DNA from 2 places in the Streptomyces endophyticus genome. Region 2 is predicted to be linked to the other one. Evidence: riboswitches for the same ligand, from Rfam matches in the RefSeq annotation. Region 2 holds a riboswitch; the other holds the start of a gene.
What was found. Region 2 has a riboswitch for cobalamin ahead of OKJ99_RS13435 (ABC transporter substrate-binding protein). Riboswitches for the same ligand answer to the same signal wherever they lie in the genome.
Positions count from the first base shown of each region.

Region 1: linked by a shared signal. The riboswitch ahead of OKJ99_RS15885 (cobalamin biosynthesis protein) and the one ahead of OKJ99_RS13435 (ABC transporter substrate-binding protein) in region 2 are both predicted to bind cobalamin.

Region 1 is NZ_JAOZYC010000107.1:62,001-69,356, reverse strand. Features, by position in the region: gene cobO (cob(I)yrinic acid a,c-diamide adenosyltransferase) at 1-336, opposite strand, end outside; gene OKJ99_RS15895 (putative cobaltochelatase) at 337-2,439, opposite strand; gene OKJ99_RS15890 (cobyric acid synthase) at 2,552-4,060, opposite strand; gene OKJ99_RS15885 (cobalamin biosynthesis protein) at 4,057-5,019, opposite strand; cobalamin riboswitch at 5,057-5,198, opposite strand; gene OKJ99_RS15880 (hypothetical protein) at 5,297-5,518, opposite strand; gene OKJ99_RS15875 (inorganic phosphate transporter) at 5,541-6,815, opposite strand; gene OKJ99_RS15870 (lysozyme) at 7,020-7,356, opposite strand, start outside.
Region 2 is NZ_JAOZYC010000094.1:70,069-77,424, reverse strand. Features, by position in the region: gene OKJ99_RS13440 (FecCD family ABC transporter permease) at 1-522, opposite strand, end outside; gene OKJ99_RS13435 (ABC transporter substrate-binding protein) at 519-1,574, opposite strand; cobalamin riboswitch at 1,629-1,781, opposite strand; gene OKJ99_RS13430 (GntR family transcriptional regulator) at 1,825-2,502, opposite strand; gene OKJ99_RS13425 (CaiB/BaiF CoA transferase family protein) at 2,706-4,028, shown strand; gene OKJ99_RS13420 (enoyl-CoA hydratase/isomerase family protein) at 4,104-4,895, shown strand; gene OKJ99_RS13415 (acyl-CoA dehydrogenase family protein) at 4,962-6,125, shown strand; gene OKJ99_RS13410 (acyl-CoA dehydrogenase family protein) at 6,122-7,243, shown strand; gene OKJ99_RS13405 (MFS transporter) at 7,289-7,356, shown strand, end outside.

The sequences.
Region 1 (7,356 bases), on a different contig from region 2:
CCAGCCCTCGCGCGCCTTCTCCTCGTTGTCGGCCTGGTCGTCGCGCTGCACCCACGACCAGCCCTCGCCCATCTTGTGCCAGGCCACGGTGCCGCCCTCGCCGGTCGCGCCGAGCGTCTTGAGCGCGTTCTCCTCGCCGACCTTCCACTTCGCCGACTTGACGAACTGGAACACCCCGATCGGCCAGCCCTGGTTCCAGGCGCGCAGCGCGAGCCCGAAAGCGGCGGTCGACTTGCCCTTGCCGATGCCGGTGTGCACGAACACCAGCGGTCGGTTGCGGCGCTGACGTGTCGTCAGCCCGTCGTTCGGTACGACGCTCGGCTGTCCCTGCGGCATTTAAGCGGCCCTCCTGATGATGTTCTGCGTTCCAGTGACGTCCTTCACGAGCCCGGCGATGGAATCCGCCCGCAGCTCGTCCAGCGTGACGGCGGTGCCGCCGAGCCGGCCGGCCAGCTCCCCGGCGAGCCCGAGCCGCACCATGCCGGTCTCGCAGTCGACGACGACGCTCGCCGTTCCCTCGGCCGCGTGCAGCCCGGCCGCGCGGCCCGCCAGTTGTACGGGCTCAGGGCCGCCGGTCGCCCGCCCGTCGGTCACGACGACCATCAGCGGCCGCCGCGCCGGATCCCGCAGCCGCTCCACGCGCAGCACCTCGTGCGCCTTCAGCAGCCCGGCCGCCAGCGGGGTGCGCCCACCGGTCGGCAGCGACTCCAGGCGGGCCGCTGCCGTGTCCACGCTCGACGTGGGCGGCAGCGCGACCTCGGCCGCCGACTTCCGGAAGGTCACGAGCCCCACCTTGTCCCGCCGCTGGTACGCGTCGAGCAGCAGCGACAGCACGGCGCCCTTGACGGCGGTCATCCGCTGCCGCGCCGCCATCGACCCCGAGGCGTCGACCACGAACAGGACGAGGTTCCCCTCGCGCCCCTCGCGGGTCGCCTGCCGCAGGTCGTCACGGCGTACGACGAGCCCCCGGCCGCTGCGCCCGCGCGCCCGCTGGTGCGGGGCGGCGGCCTGCACGGTCGCCGCCAGGTGCAGCTTCGTCAGGGCGCCACGGGGCCGCGTCGCCCCCGTGGTGCGGCCGTGCTCGGTACGCGCCCGGGACCGCCGCCCCGCCGCGCCCTCGCCCAGACCGGGAACGCTCAGCATCTTCGTACGAAAGGGCTCACCGGCCGCCACGGGCTTCTGCTCGGGGGCCCCGGCGCCGGCCGCGGGGGCGGCTGCGGGCTCCTCGGGGGAGTCCTCCCGGTCGTCACCGGCCGGAGCGTCCTGCGGGTCCTGTGTGTCCTGCGAGTCCTGCGGGTCCTTGGTCTCCTGGGGGCCGTCGTGCGGGCCGTCCTGCGGCGGCACGCCGCCACCGGGGCCACCGCCGTCGGGCCCACCGTCGGGATCGTCGTCCCCGTCGCCCTCGGGGTCGCCCTCGGGCTCCTCCTGCGGCCCGAACTCGTCCAGGGTCTCGTCGAGCTTGTCCTCGTCGAGTCCCGGCGCGTCAAAGGGGTTCCGGCGCCTGCGGTGCGGGAGCGCGAGCAGCGCGGCCTGCCGCACGTCCTCCGCGAGGACGTCGGTGCGCCCCGCCCAGGCGGCGAGCGCGGTGGCCGTGCGCGCCATCACGATGTCGGCGCGCATGCCGTCCACCTCGAAGGCCGCGCACGTCGCCGCGATCTGCGTCAACGCCCGGTCACCAAGCCGCACTTGGGGCAGCAGCTCGCGCGCGGCGACGATGTGCTCCCGCACCTCGGCCTCGTCCTCGGCCCACCGGCCGACGAAGCCCTCGGGGTCGTCGTCGTAGGCGAGCCGCCGCTTGACGACCGCCACCCGCTGCTCCGGCTCACGCGACGCGGCGACCTCCACGGTCAGCCCGAACCGGTCGAGCAACTGCGGCCGCAGCTCGCCCTCTTCGGGGTTCATCGTCCCTACGAGGAGGAAGCGCGCGGCATGCCGTACGGAGACGCCCTCGCGCTCGACGTACGAGGCGCCCATGGCGGCGGCGTCGAGCAGCAGGTCAACAAGGTGGTCGTGCAGCAGATTGACTTCATCCACATACAGAATTCCGCGATGCGCGTCGGCGAGCAGTCCCGGCTCGAAGGCCTTCACGCCCTCGGACAGCGCCCGCTCGATGTCGAGCGCGCCCACGAGCCGGTCCTCGGAGGCACCGACCGGCAACTCGACCATGCGCGTGGCCCGTTGGGTGCCCGGGGTGTCGGTGTGCGGACCGTCGGGGCACTGCGGATCGGGCGTCACCGGATCACACGAGAACCGGCACCCGGAGACGACGTCGACGCCCGGCATGAGCGCGGACAGGGCACGTACGGCGGTGGACTTGGCGGTCCCCTTCTCCCCGCGCACGAGCACACCACCAACGGCGGGCGACACGGCATTCAACAACAGAGCAAGCCGCAGATCGTCCTGCCCGACGACGGCGGTGAACGGGTAAGGGGTGCTCATCGAAAACGGACCTCCATCATTAGGGGCGCGGGGAACTGCGCAATCTTTTCGGGGGTCCGGGGGCGCAGCCCCCGGGGACGGGACGGGAAGGGGCGGCGGGGGCGACTTCCCATCACGGCGCCCCCGGCGGCACGAACGGCAACCCCGCAGGCGCGCCCCCCTCGATCAACCGCCAGAGCGCATCCGTATCCGCATGCCGCTCGATCAGATCCCCGAGCCGATCGAGCTGCTCCTCCCGAAGCGCCTCGAACGACGTGTCCGGCGCGGGCACGAACCGCCGCCCCGCCGCGTCGGAGACGGCCCGCAGGAACGCCCGCCGGAACCCGTCCGACTCCAGCGAACCGTGCCAGTGTGTCCCCCACACGGCCCCGACCCGGCACCCGTCCAAGAACGCTTCTCCGCCGAGTACTTCGGCGACACCGTGATGGATCTCGTACCCGTCGACGTACTCCCCGAGCGCCTCGCCGACCGGCCGCGCGAGGGTCTTCTCGGCCTCGAACCGCACGCGTACGGGAAGCAGTCCGAGCCCGTCGACCGTCCCGGCCCGCGACTCGACCTCGTCCTCGATGGACTCGCCGAGCACCTGGAACCCGCCGCAGATGCCGAGCACCGGGCGTCCCTCGGCCGCCCGCCGCGCAAGGGCGTCCGCGAGCCCGCGCTCGCGCAGCCACTCCAGGGCCTTCACGGTGCCGCGCGTCCCCGGCACCACGACCAGGTCCGCGTCGACGAGCTCCTCGGCCCGGTCGACGAACCGCACCACGACACCGGGCTCGGCGGCCAGCGCGTCCACGTCGGTGAAGTTGGACATCAACGGCACCGCGCACACGGCGACCCGCAGCACGTCCTCGCCCACGGGCGGCGCCACGACCGACTCCCGTACGGAGCCCCGCAGGGACACCCGGAGCCCGTCCTCCTCGTCGATGCCGAGGCCGTGCTGGAACGGGAGGACACCGTAAGTGTCGCGCCCGGTAAGGGACTTGAGCATGTCGAGGCCGGGCTCCAACAGGCTCACGTCGCCCCGGAACTTGTTGACGAGATATCCGGCGAGCAGTTCCTGGTCCTCCGGCGCGAGCAGCGCGGTGGTCCCGAAGAACGACGCGAAGACCCCGCCCCGGTCGATGTCGCCGACGACGAGCACCGGAAGCCGCGCGGCCCGCGCGAGCCCCATGTTCACGATGTCCGTGCGCCGCAGATTGATCTCGGCGGGTGACCCGGCGCCCTCACAGATCACGGCGTCATGGGTGGCCCGCAGCTCTTCCAGGCACCCCACCACGGTGTCGAGCAGCGCCGCCTGCCGTCCGCCGTGGTAGCCACGCGCGCTCAGCTCGCCCACGGGCTTGCCCATGAGGACGACCTGGCTGCTGCGGTCACTGCCCGGCTTCAGCAGTACGGGGTTCATGAGCGCGCTGGGCTCTGCCCGCGCGGCCTGCGCCTGCATCGCCTGGGCCCGCCCGATCTCGGCGCCCTCCCTGGTCACGAACGAGTTCAGGGACATGTTCTGCCCCTTGAACGGCGCGACCTTCACACCTTGCCGCACCAGCCACCGGCAGATCCCGGCGGTGACGACACTCTTCCCGGCGTCGGAGGTGGTCCCCGCGACGAGGAGCCCTCCGCCCGTCATCGCCGCCCCCGTGCTCGTACCAGTCGCGCACCCACACAGACTCCCAACGCCAACAGAGACACCCGCCGTGACAGCCGCACGGCCCGATCCACATCACGTACCTCGACCGCTCGCCCCGGCGCGTTCAGCACCGGCCGGTGCTCGACCCGGCCGCCGTACGCCAAGGTCCCGCCGAGCCGCACCCCGAGGGCCCCCGCGAAGGAGGACTCGACGACGCCCGCGTTCGGACTCGGATGCCGCCCGGCGTCCGCCCGCCACGCGCCCAGTGCCTCCCGGGGCCTGCCACCGGCGAGGACGGCGAGCGCACCCGTCAGCCGGGCCCCAGGCCAGCCGGCGACGTCGTCGAGGCGGGCCGAGGCCCAGCCGAATCGCCGGTACTTCACGGACTTGTGCCCGACCATCGCGTCGAGCGTGTTCACGGCGCGGAAGGCGACCAGGCCCGGCACCCCGCCGAGCGCGCCCCACACGAGCGCGCCCACGACGGCGTCGGAGGTGTTCTCGGCGACGGACTCCACGACGCCCCGCGCGATCCCGGCGGCGTCGAGTCCCTGCGGGTCACGGCCGCACAGCCGGGGCAGCAGCTCCCGCGCGAGCTCCACGTCCCCGGCGTCGAGCGCGGACCCGACCGCCCGCGCCTCCCTGCCCAGCGAGGTGCCGCCGACGACGGCCCAGGTGGCGGCGGCCGTCAGCGCGACGGAGGCGGCGGGGGAGCGGCGTACGAGACGGGAGGCGGCAGCGGCGAGAGCGGCGGCGCCACCGGCACACACCGCGGTGTGCAGGGCGCCCGCGCCACGGTGGTCCCGCCACAGCCCGCGCTCGACGGCCGCGGCGGCGCGGCCGAATCCGGCGACGGGGTGCCCACGGCGCGGATCGCCAAGAAGAAGGTCGGCGAGGATTCCGGCGGCGGCACCGCACGCGTACACGCGCTCGTGCCGCCAGGTGCCGCGCGGGGCGAACATGGCGGTAGGTGTCCTCACTCAGGGTGTCCACGCCCTGGTTCGAAGAGACCGGCAGCGAGAGTTCCTGGCTCGCCCCTTTGGAGAAGGGGGTTCACAGTGGCGGGACCGCGCCGGATTCGCACCGGCTTCCTCAACTGCTGCCGTATATGGCGGGGGAAGTCCACCACGCTCCGAGTTGGCACGTCAACTTGCTGTTCAGGCGCACGAAGGCGGGGTGCCGGACGCCGAACGTCCCGCACCCCGCCTTCGTACACCCAGCGCTGTGTCCTGAGCCGGGTCAGGCCACGATCAGATAGATCCCGTAGGCCACGGCCGCCGCGCAGAGCGCGAAGCAGACGTACGCCCCGGACGTCGTGACCGCCGCCGAGCCACCGTCGCGCGCCGCCGTCTCCCGCTTGGAGAGGCCCACGATGCCGAGGGTGAACAGGCCGACGAGGGCCACGGTGACGACGAGAGAGACGCCGAAGACGGAGCCGAGGGCCGCCCAGTCGATCTTCATTCCTGCCCTGCTTCCTTCTGCACTACAGCGTGGCGCCGGCGGGGCGCGCGGGGTCGTTCACCGCACCGGCCTTCGGCCGGTCGTGGATCTTCGCCTCGGACTCGGCCGGCTCGACCGTGCCCGCCGGCGGCGGGGTGACCGAGGCGATCGCGGCCGTCACGACACCCGGAGCCTCCTGCGCGGGGGCGGTGTGCGGCTCGTCCGCCGTGACGTTGGTGTGGTCGATGGAGTTGCGACGCGAGAGCTTCCAGATGATGCCGGAGCCGATCACGAGCAGCGCGGCGGTGAGGCCGATGCCCCACGGTCCCTGCTTGGTGAGGAACTCGGCGCCCGCGCCCACCAGACCGGCGGCCGGCAGCGTCAGGCCCCACGCGATGAACATCCGGGAGGCGGTCGACCAGCGGACCACGCCGCCCTTGCGGCCGAGGCCCGCGCCCATCACACCGCCGGAGCAGACCTGCGTGGTGGAGAGCGAGAAGCCCAGGTGCGAGGAGGCGAGGATCGCCGTCGCCGCACTGGTCTGCGCCGCGAAGCCCTGCTGCGGCGCGAGTTCGGTGAGGCCCTTGCCCATGGTCCGGATGATGCGCCAGCCGCCCAGGTACGTACCGAGCGCGATGGCGATACCGGCCGAGACGATGACCCACAGCGGCGGGTCGGCGTTGGGCGCGATGGCGCCACCGGTGATCAGGGCGAGCGTGATGATGCCCATCGTCTTCTGCGCGTCGTTCGTGCCGTGCGCGAGGGAGACGAGACCCGCGGAGGCGATCTGCCCCGCGCGGTAGCCCTTGGCGGTCGCCCGCTGGTCCGTCTTCTTGCTGATGCGGTAGGTCAGGCGGGTCGCCAGCATCGAGGCGATGCCGGCGACGAGCGGAGCGGCGACCGCGGGCAGCAGGATCTTGGTGACGACGGTCCCGCCGTTGACCGAGGACCAGCCCATCGACATGACCGCGGCGCCGATGAGGCCGCCGAACAGGGCGTGCGAGGAGCTGGACGGCAGGCCGAGCAGCCAGGTCAGCAGATTCCAGAGGATGGCGCCCACCAGCGCCGCGAAAATGACCTCTGTCTTGAGGCCGTCCTCATTGACGATGCCGCCGGAGATCGTCTTCGCGACTTCGACGGAGAGGAACGCTCCGACGAGGTTCAGCACGGCGGACATGGCCACCGCCGTCTTCGGCTTGAGAGCGCCTGTCGAGATGGTCGTCGCCATCGCGTTGGCGGTGTCGTGGAAACCGTTGGTGAAATCAAAGACCAGCGCGGTAACGATCACGATCGCTAGGAGCAGCGTGATGTGTTCCATTTACCCAGGCTTCGGTTGGACGTCAGTGGCACTTGGAACGTAAAGAAGCCGAGTGAACGGAAGATGAACTGGGCCGGGCGTCCCGGTGACCCGAACCGGAGGGGCCTCGCTCCGCTTCTCCCGAGGCGGCGCCGCGGGTTCCGGTTCGAGGCGCCCTCGGCCCCGGAACCAGGGGCTCCGGGGACCTTCGGCAGGGCCTTTCGGCTACCCCCTCGCGAACCGCTTGAGCTGGGCCATCGAGCCGTTGAAGAGATTCTGGTCACCCGGCAGCCGGCCCCTGTCGGCGTACTGCCAGAACGTCCAGTAGGACCAGCCCGCCGGTAGTGCGCCAGCGCGCTCGTCGTACCGGGCGAGCCACAACGCGTGGTTGGCGGCGAACGCCCGGCTGTTGCCTGTGCACTGCTTCCACCATCGCGCGTTGGTGTAGATGACCGGACGGCGCCCGGTCCGCCGCACGACCTCGTTGCTGAAGGAGCCGATCCAGGACACCAGCGTGGACTTCCGCAGCCCGTAGCAGGGGTGCTTGCCCTTGCCGTACGGG
Region 2 (7,356 bases):
GCTGCCGCCCAGCATGTGACTGAGCACCAGCACCAGGGCGAACGAACAGACCGCGCCGACGAACGCGCCGCCGGACACCGAGACGGCGCCTCCGCCGAGGCCGAGCACGACGACGAGGACGGCCCCGGTCGACGCCCCCGAGGAGACGCCGAGCACGAACGGGTCGGCGAGCGGATTGCGCAGCAGCGCCTGGAGCACCGTGCCGCACACCGCGAGTCCCGCCCCGCACACCGCCGCGAGCAGCGTCCGCGGCAGCCGCAGATTCCATACGATGCCGTCCCGGATCGGCGAGAGATCCGAGGTCGCCAGGCCCACCCGGTCGCCGACCGCCGCCCATACGTCGCCGACCCGGATCTGCGCGGGACCGATGGTGATGGCGAAAGCCACGGAGGCGCACAGCGCGGCGATGCCGGCCGCCCAGGCGAGCGCGGCGCGAAGGGTGATCCGGGGGGAGGCCTGCGGGGGCGCGGTCGTCCCGGTGCGAGCCGCGACCGTACGAGCCGCAGCTGTGCGAGCCGTCACCGCGCGAGGCCGAACTCGCGCAGCCCCGCGGCCACCCGCTCCACGCCGTCGACCGTCCGGATGGTCGGGTTCATGGCCTGCCCGCTCAGGCGCACGTACCGCTTCTTCTTCACGGCGGTCATGTGCTTGGTGACGGGGTTGGACTCCAGGAACCTGATCTTCTGCGCGGCCGACTCCGCGGACTGCGAGCGGCGCGTCAGATCGCCGATGACCAGCACGTCCGGGTCACGGTCGGCGACCGTCTCCCAGTTGACCTGCGGCCACTCCGCGCGCGTGTCGTCGAAGACGTTGCGTGCCCCGAGCTCCTTGGTGACGACGCCGGGGGCGCCGCAACAGCCCGCCATGTAGGGCGAGTCGGAGTTGGCGAACCAGTACAGGACGTCCACGCCGTGCGCGTCGATGCCCGACGTGGCCGTGCTTACGCGGGACTTGAGCTTGTCGATCAGCTTCTCGCCGCGCTTCTCCACGTCGAAGACGCGCGCGAGATCGCGGATCTCGCCGTACACGACGTCGAGCCCCAGCGCCTTGGTCCGCACCCCGTCCCCGTCGCCGCCGTTGTCCTTGCCCGCGCAGTCGCTGGGGGAGAGGTACGTGGGCACGCCGAGCTTCTCGAACTCCGCGCGCGGCGCCACACCGCCCTTCCCGAGGGTGTACGTGAACGAGGCCGCGGCGAAGTCCGGTTCGGTGCCGAGGACCTTCTCGAACGAGGGATAGCGGTCGGCCAGGCGCGGCACCTTCGCGTTGGCCTTCGCCAGGTCCTTGGGGACCGGGTTGGTCCAGGTGCCGGTGCCGACCATCCGGTCCTCCAGGCCGAGCGAGAGCATGATCTCGGCGGAGCCCTGGTCGAGGGCGACGGCCCGGCGCGGGGTGTGCTCGACCCGCACCTTCTCGCCGCAGTTGTCGAGCGTGACACCGCCGCCGCTCGCGGCATCGTCCTGGGTGGCGGCGGTCGTGCCGCACCCGGTGAGCAGCAGGGCGCCCGCCAACAGCGGGGCGCATCGGCGGAGTTGACGTGCGAACAGCACGGGAGTTCCTTCGCGTCCAGGGCTCATACGCGGAGCCGGCCTACGGTCCGCCCCCACGCCACGCGGCGCTGGAGGCCGCCAGCAGGTCTTCGGACTCGGGGTCGTCCGCGCGGAGCGCCTTCCCAGACCGATGTGCCGGCCCAGTGGCAGTGGCTCCGCCCGTCACCCTCACCGCTGCGCGTCAGTTCCGGGTTCGCACCGGATTCCCTGACCCGTGTGCGTAGAAAAACACACAAAGGTACGACTGGCTCGGCGAAACTATCACGCTGGGCGTCCGCTAGGCGGGGGGCGGTGTGAAGACCGCCTCCAGCTGGGGCCGGGTCCCGTCCCGGTGGTGGTCCATGAGGGAGACGAGGCGTTCGTGGTCCCGGACGCGGAGCGCCTCGACCATCTCCGCGTGCTCGTCGACGATCCGCTTCTGCGATATCGGGTCGTGCAGGAGGTAGGCCCGGTAACCGTCGCTCAGCTGCCAGACGCGGCGCAGCTCGGCGACGACGAGGTCCAGGCCCGACGCGGTGAACATGCGGAAGTGGAAATCGGAGTTGAGGCGGGCCATGGCGGTCAGGTCGCCGCGGGCCGAGGCCTCCGCGATCTGCTCGTTCACGGCGGAGAGCCGCTGGAGTGCGGGGGTCGGGAAGGGCGGCAGCCGGCGCAGCACCTCCGCCTCCAGGACCCGCCGCATCAGATAGGTCTGCTCGAACTCGGCCGCCGTCAGCACCTTCACCCGGTACCCGACGTTGCGGACGTGGTCGAGGACGCCCTCGCTGGCCAGCACCCGCAACGCCTCGCGGACCGGGGCGCGACTGACCCCGAGACGCGCGGCCAGGGCCTCCTGCCGCACCGGGCTGCCCGGTGTCAGATCGCGCGCGAACAGCATCGCCCGCAGCTCCTCCACCACCTGGGCCACCGCACCGGACACCGCGTCAAGACGCTCCGCCCCCGTCTGAGCCGTCACTGTTGCCTGCCTTCCCGCCGAGGGTTGTCGACTCTAACTCCCCTGAACGCGCAGGGGCATTGACATGATGCCGCACCGTGAGTCAGATTGCATCCAATCTCGCTCGGACGGATGTCCAGTTCAGTGGTGAACGTCCCTAAATGAAACCTGTTGATGGCCTCAACGCATGCCATCAGCGGCCGATTTCAGAGGAGGACTCGGCGATGACGCCGAAGGAACCGGCAGAATCGGTAGACAATTCCGAAGGCGCGGCGACGGCCGCAGCGGCGGCTGAGAGCGGCGGCGGATCGCCTGCGGGCCGGCCGCTCGACGGCGTCCGCGTCGTCGACATCACCTCGACGCTCATGGGCCCGTACTGCACCCTGCTGCTCGCCCAGTGGGGCGCCGACGTCATCAAGGTCGAGCCGCCCGCCGGCGACGTCGTCCGCTACATCGGCGACACCCGGGCCAACGGCATGGGCCCCGCCTTCCTCAACACCAACCGCGGCAAGCGCAGCGTCGCCCTCGACCTCAAGGCGCCCGGCGCGGCGCCCGTCCTCGCCGCCCTCGTGGACTCGGCCGACGTCCTCGTGCACAACCTCCGCCCCGCCGCCGCCCGCCGCCTCGGACTCACGGCCGAGTCCGCCCTGGAGCGCAACCCGCGCCTCGTCCACTGCGCGTTCCGCGGTTTCGCCGCCGGCGGGCCCGACTCCGACCGGCCCGCCTACGACGACGTCATCCAGGCCGCCGGAGGCGTCGCCGCGCTCCAGGGCGGCGACGGCGGAGCGGAGTACGTGCGGCAGGCCGCGGCCGACAAGACGGTCGGCATCTACGGGGCCGCGGCGGTGCTCGCCGCGCTGCACGGCCGCCAGGTCACCGGCCGGGGCCGCGCCGTCGAGGTCCCGATGCTGGAGACGATGGCCTCGTTCACCCTGCTCGAACAGCAGGGCGGCCGCGTCTTCGACCCGCCTACGGGCCCCACCGGTTACGCCCGTACCAGCTCCCCGCACCGCCGCCCGTGCCGCACCAAGGACGGCCACCTCGCCGTCATGATCTACACCGACGCCCAGTGGCGTGCCTTCTTCACCGCGATCGGTCGCCCCGCGCTCGCCGACGACCCGCGCTTTCGCACCATCACGGAGCGCACCGAGCACATCGACACCCTCTACTCGATGGTCAACGCCGAACTCTTGCTGCGGACCACGGCCGAGTGGCAGGCCGAGTTCGACGCCCGCGACATACCCGCGACCCGCGTCAACACCCTCGACGACCTCTTCACCGACCCGCACCTGAGCGCCACCGGCTTCTTCGAGCGCACCGAACACCCCACCGAGGGACCGCTGTTGCTCGGCCGGCCACCGGTCCGGATGACCGAACCCGCCGCCGGCGCTTCCCCGTGCGAGGACGAGGGCCCGCTGCGCCCCGCCCCGCACCTCGGCGAGCACACCCGCGAGGTCCTGACCGAGCTCGGCCTGCCCGGCACGGAGGCCGCCGCCCTCTTCGACACCGGTGTGGCCCGCGAGCCGACCGCCGCGACCGCCGCCTGAGAACAGCACCCCGACAGGCCCGAGAACAGCCACCCGACGGTCCTGAGAACGGCCCCCCGAACGGAAGGATCCCCCATGTCCGCGGACGAAGACCTCCTCTACGCCACCCGCGACCACATCGCCACCGTCATCCTCAACCGCCCGCACCGGAAGAACGCGTTCACCCTCCCCATGGCCGACGCCTGGGCCGAGGCCCTGCGCCGCGCCGACGCCGACCCGGACGTCCGCGTCATCGTCGTCACCGGCGCGGGCGACGCCTTCTGCTCCGGCGTCGACCTCGCCGACTTCAAGGGAGAACAGCGCACCCCGATCCAGGAGAAGAGGCTGCTCACCGAGCGGGTGCACCAGGTCGCACGGGCCCTTGAGGACCTCGACAAGCCGGTCCTCGCGGCCGTCGCGGGACCCGCCGTCGGCGCGGGCATGGACATGGCCCTGCTCTGCGACCTGCGCTTCGCCGGCCGCTCCGCCCGCTTCTGCGAGGGCTACATCAAGGTCGGCCTGGTCCCCGGCGACGGCGGCTGCTGGCTGCTGCCCCGCGTCGTCGGCCAGGCCGCCGCGCTGCGCCTGCTGTGGACCGGCGACTTCGTCGACGCGGACGAGGCCAAGCGGCTCGGCATCGTCGAGGACGTCTACGACGACGCCGAACTCCTCGACGAGGTGTACGCGTTCGCCGCCCGCCTCGTGTCCCGGCCGCCCGCCGCCCTCGCCATGATCAAGCGCGCCGTCCGCCAGGGCGCGAACCACGACCTGCGCACCGCGCTCGACCTGATCTCCTCCCACATGGCCGTGGTGACGTCGATGGACGACTCCCGCGAGGCCTACGACGCGTTCCGCGAGAAGCGCACCGGTACGTACTCGGGCTCCTGAGTCCCCTTCTCGCCCGTCTTCTCGCCCGTCCCGCACCGGACTTGAGCTCCAGGAGGCAACCCCCGTATGTCCCCGACCGACACCGCCCGCGCCCCGGCACCCACCTCTCATGGCGCCGACCCGCGGACCGCCGCCCGCGCCCTGGCCACCGAATGGCGGGAGGCCGGCCGCTGCACGCCCCGCAGCGACGCCTGGCTCCGCTCCTTCGACCGCGACTTCAGCCGCGAACTGGCCGCCCGCGGCATGACCGCCATGACCTGGCCGGTGGAGTACGGCGGCCACGCCCTGCGCAACGTCGACCGGCTCGCCGTCACCGAGGAACTGCTGCGGGCGGGCGCGCCCGTCGCCGCGCACTGGATCGGGGACCGGCAGATCGGGCCCGCCATCCTGCGGCACGGCAGCCCCGCGCTCAAGGAGGAGATCCTGCCGCGGATCGCCGCCACCGACGCCGTCTTCTGCCTCGGCATGAGCGAGCCCGAGGCCGGCTCGGACCTGGCCTCGGTCCGCACCGCCGCCCGCCGCGTCACAGGCGGCTGGCGGCTCAGCGGCCACAAGATCTGGACCAGCCACGCCCACCACGCCACCCACGCCTACGTACTGGCCCGCACCACCCCGCGCGAGGACGTCGAGCGCAAGCACCAGGGGCTGAGCGAGTTCGTCGTCGACATGGACGCCGACGGGGTGAGCACCGGCGCCATTCCCGACCTGGCGGGCGAACACCACTTCAACGAGGTGCGGTTCGAGGACGTGTTCGTCCCCGAGGGCCGCCTCATCGGCACCGAGGGAGAGGGCTGGCGCCAGGTCGTCGGCCAGCTCTCCTTCGAACGCGGCGGCGCCGAACGCGTCCTGTCCAGCTACCCCGTCCTCGTCAACCTGCTCGCCGAGGCGGCGCGGGACGGGCGATCCGGTGCGGCCGTCCCCGACACGATCGCGGCCTCGGTCGGCTCCCTCACCGCCCGGCTCACCGTGCTGCGCCGCCTCTGCTGGGACGTCGCCTCGGCCATGGACCGCGGGGAGACCCCGGTCCGTGCGGCCGCCGCCCTGAAGTACCTGGGCAACGCCTTCGAGAACGACGTCGTCGAGGCGTTCCGCGAGGCGTCCGGGGGCCTGCCGCCCACCGCCGACAGCGACTTCGGCCAGGCGCTGCTCGCCGCCCCGGCGTTCGGCCTGCGCGGCGGCGCCTCCGACGTCCTGCTGTCCCTGATCGCCCGCGAGGAGACCCGCGCATGAGCACCTCCACCAAGCCCCGGCGCCGCGAGCCCACCATCACCAGCGGGTACGCCGACGAGCTCCGCGAGGTCGTACGCGGACTCGCGGCGGACGCGGCCGACGAAGCCGACGCGGGGGAGCCGTCCGGCCCCGCGCTGTGGGATCGGCTCGCCGAACTCGGCATGACGCGCCTGGACATCCCCGAGACGGCAGGCGGCTCCGGCGGCACCTTCGACGACCTGCTCGCCCTCACCCACGCGCTCGCCCGGCACGCCGTCACCACCCCGGTCGCCGAGTCCGCCACCGCCGACCGGTGCCTGGCATCCGGCGACACCCTCCCCACGGGGGCGACCGCACTCGCCCTCCTCCCCGCAGGAATCACAGGGCCGGGCCCCGACGGCACGATCACCGCCCAACTGCCCGCCGTCCCCTGGGCGTCCGGAGCGCACACCCTGCTGCTGGTCCCGGCGGCCGAGGCCGCGGGAGCGTCCGATGCGGGCCCGTGGACCGTCGACCTCACGGGCCCGGGCGTCACCCGCCACCCGTCCCGACCCGCCCTGTGCGGCACCCCGTACGAGGCCGTCGGCCTGACCGCGGCGCCGGTGCACGCGCTGCCGCCCGGCGCGCCGTCCCCCGCACACCTCCATGCCCGCCTCGCCGTGCTCCGCTCGGCCGCCCTGCTCGGCGCGGCCGAGGGCGCCTACGAGCTGACCGCCGCGCACGTGACCCAGCGCGAGCAGTTCGGCGCGCCGCTGTTGAAGATCCCGGCCGTCGCCGCCCACCTCGCCACCATGCGCGTCCATCTCCTGCAGGCCGAGGCCGCGTTGCACCATGCCCGCGACACCTATTGCGGGGACGCGAGCGGTCAACCAGATGCGGCCCGGCTGGCCGCCGCGGCCGCCACCGCCCGGATCACCGCCGCGACCACCGCCACCGAAGTGGCCCGCAGCGCCCACCAGTTGCACGGCGCGCTCGGCATCACCGCCGAATACCCGCTGCACCGCTACACGCGCCGCCTCTGGGCCTGGCGCGACACCCCCGTCCCGCAGCAGGCCGAGGCCGTCGCACTGGGCCGCCTGGCCATCGCGGCCGGCGAGCCCGCCGTCTGGGACGTCCTCACCGCCCCTGCGCCGCACTGACCTCCCTCCGTCCCCGCCGCACACCTCCCGCAGAGAGGCTCGACGATGAGTCGCCCGGTCAACCCAAGAGCGGTATCCAGCACGGCCGCACAGAAGCGGAGTTACGTCCGGAA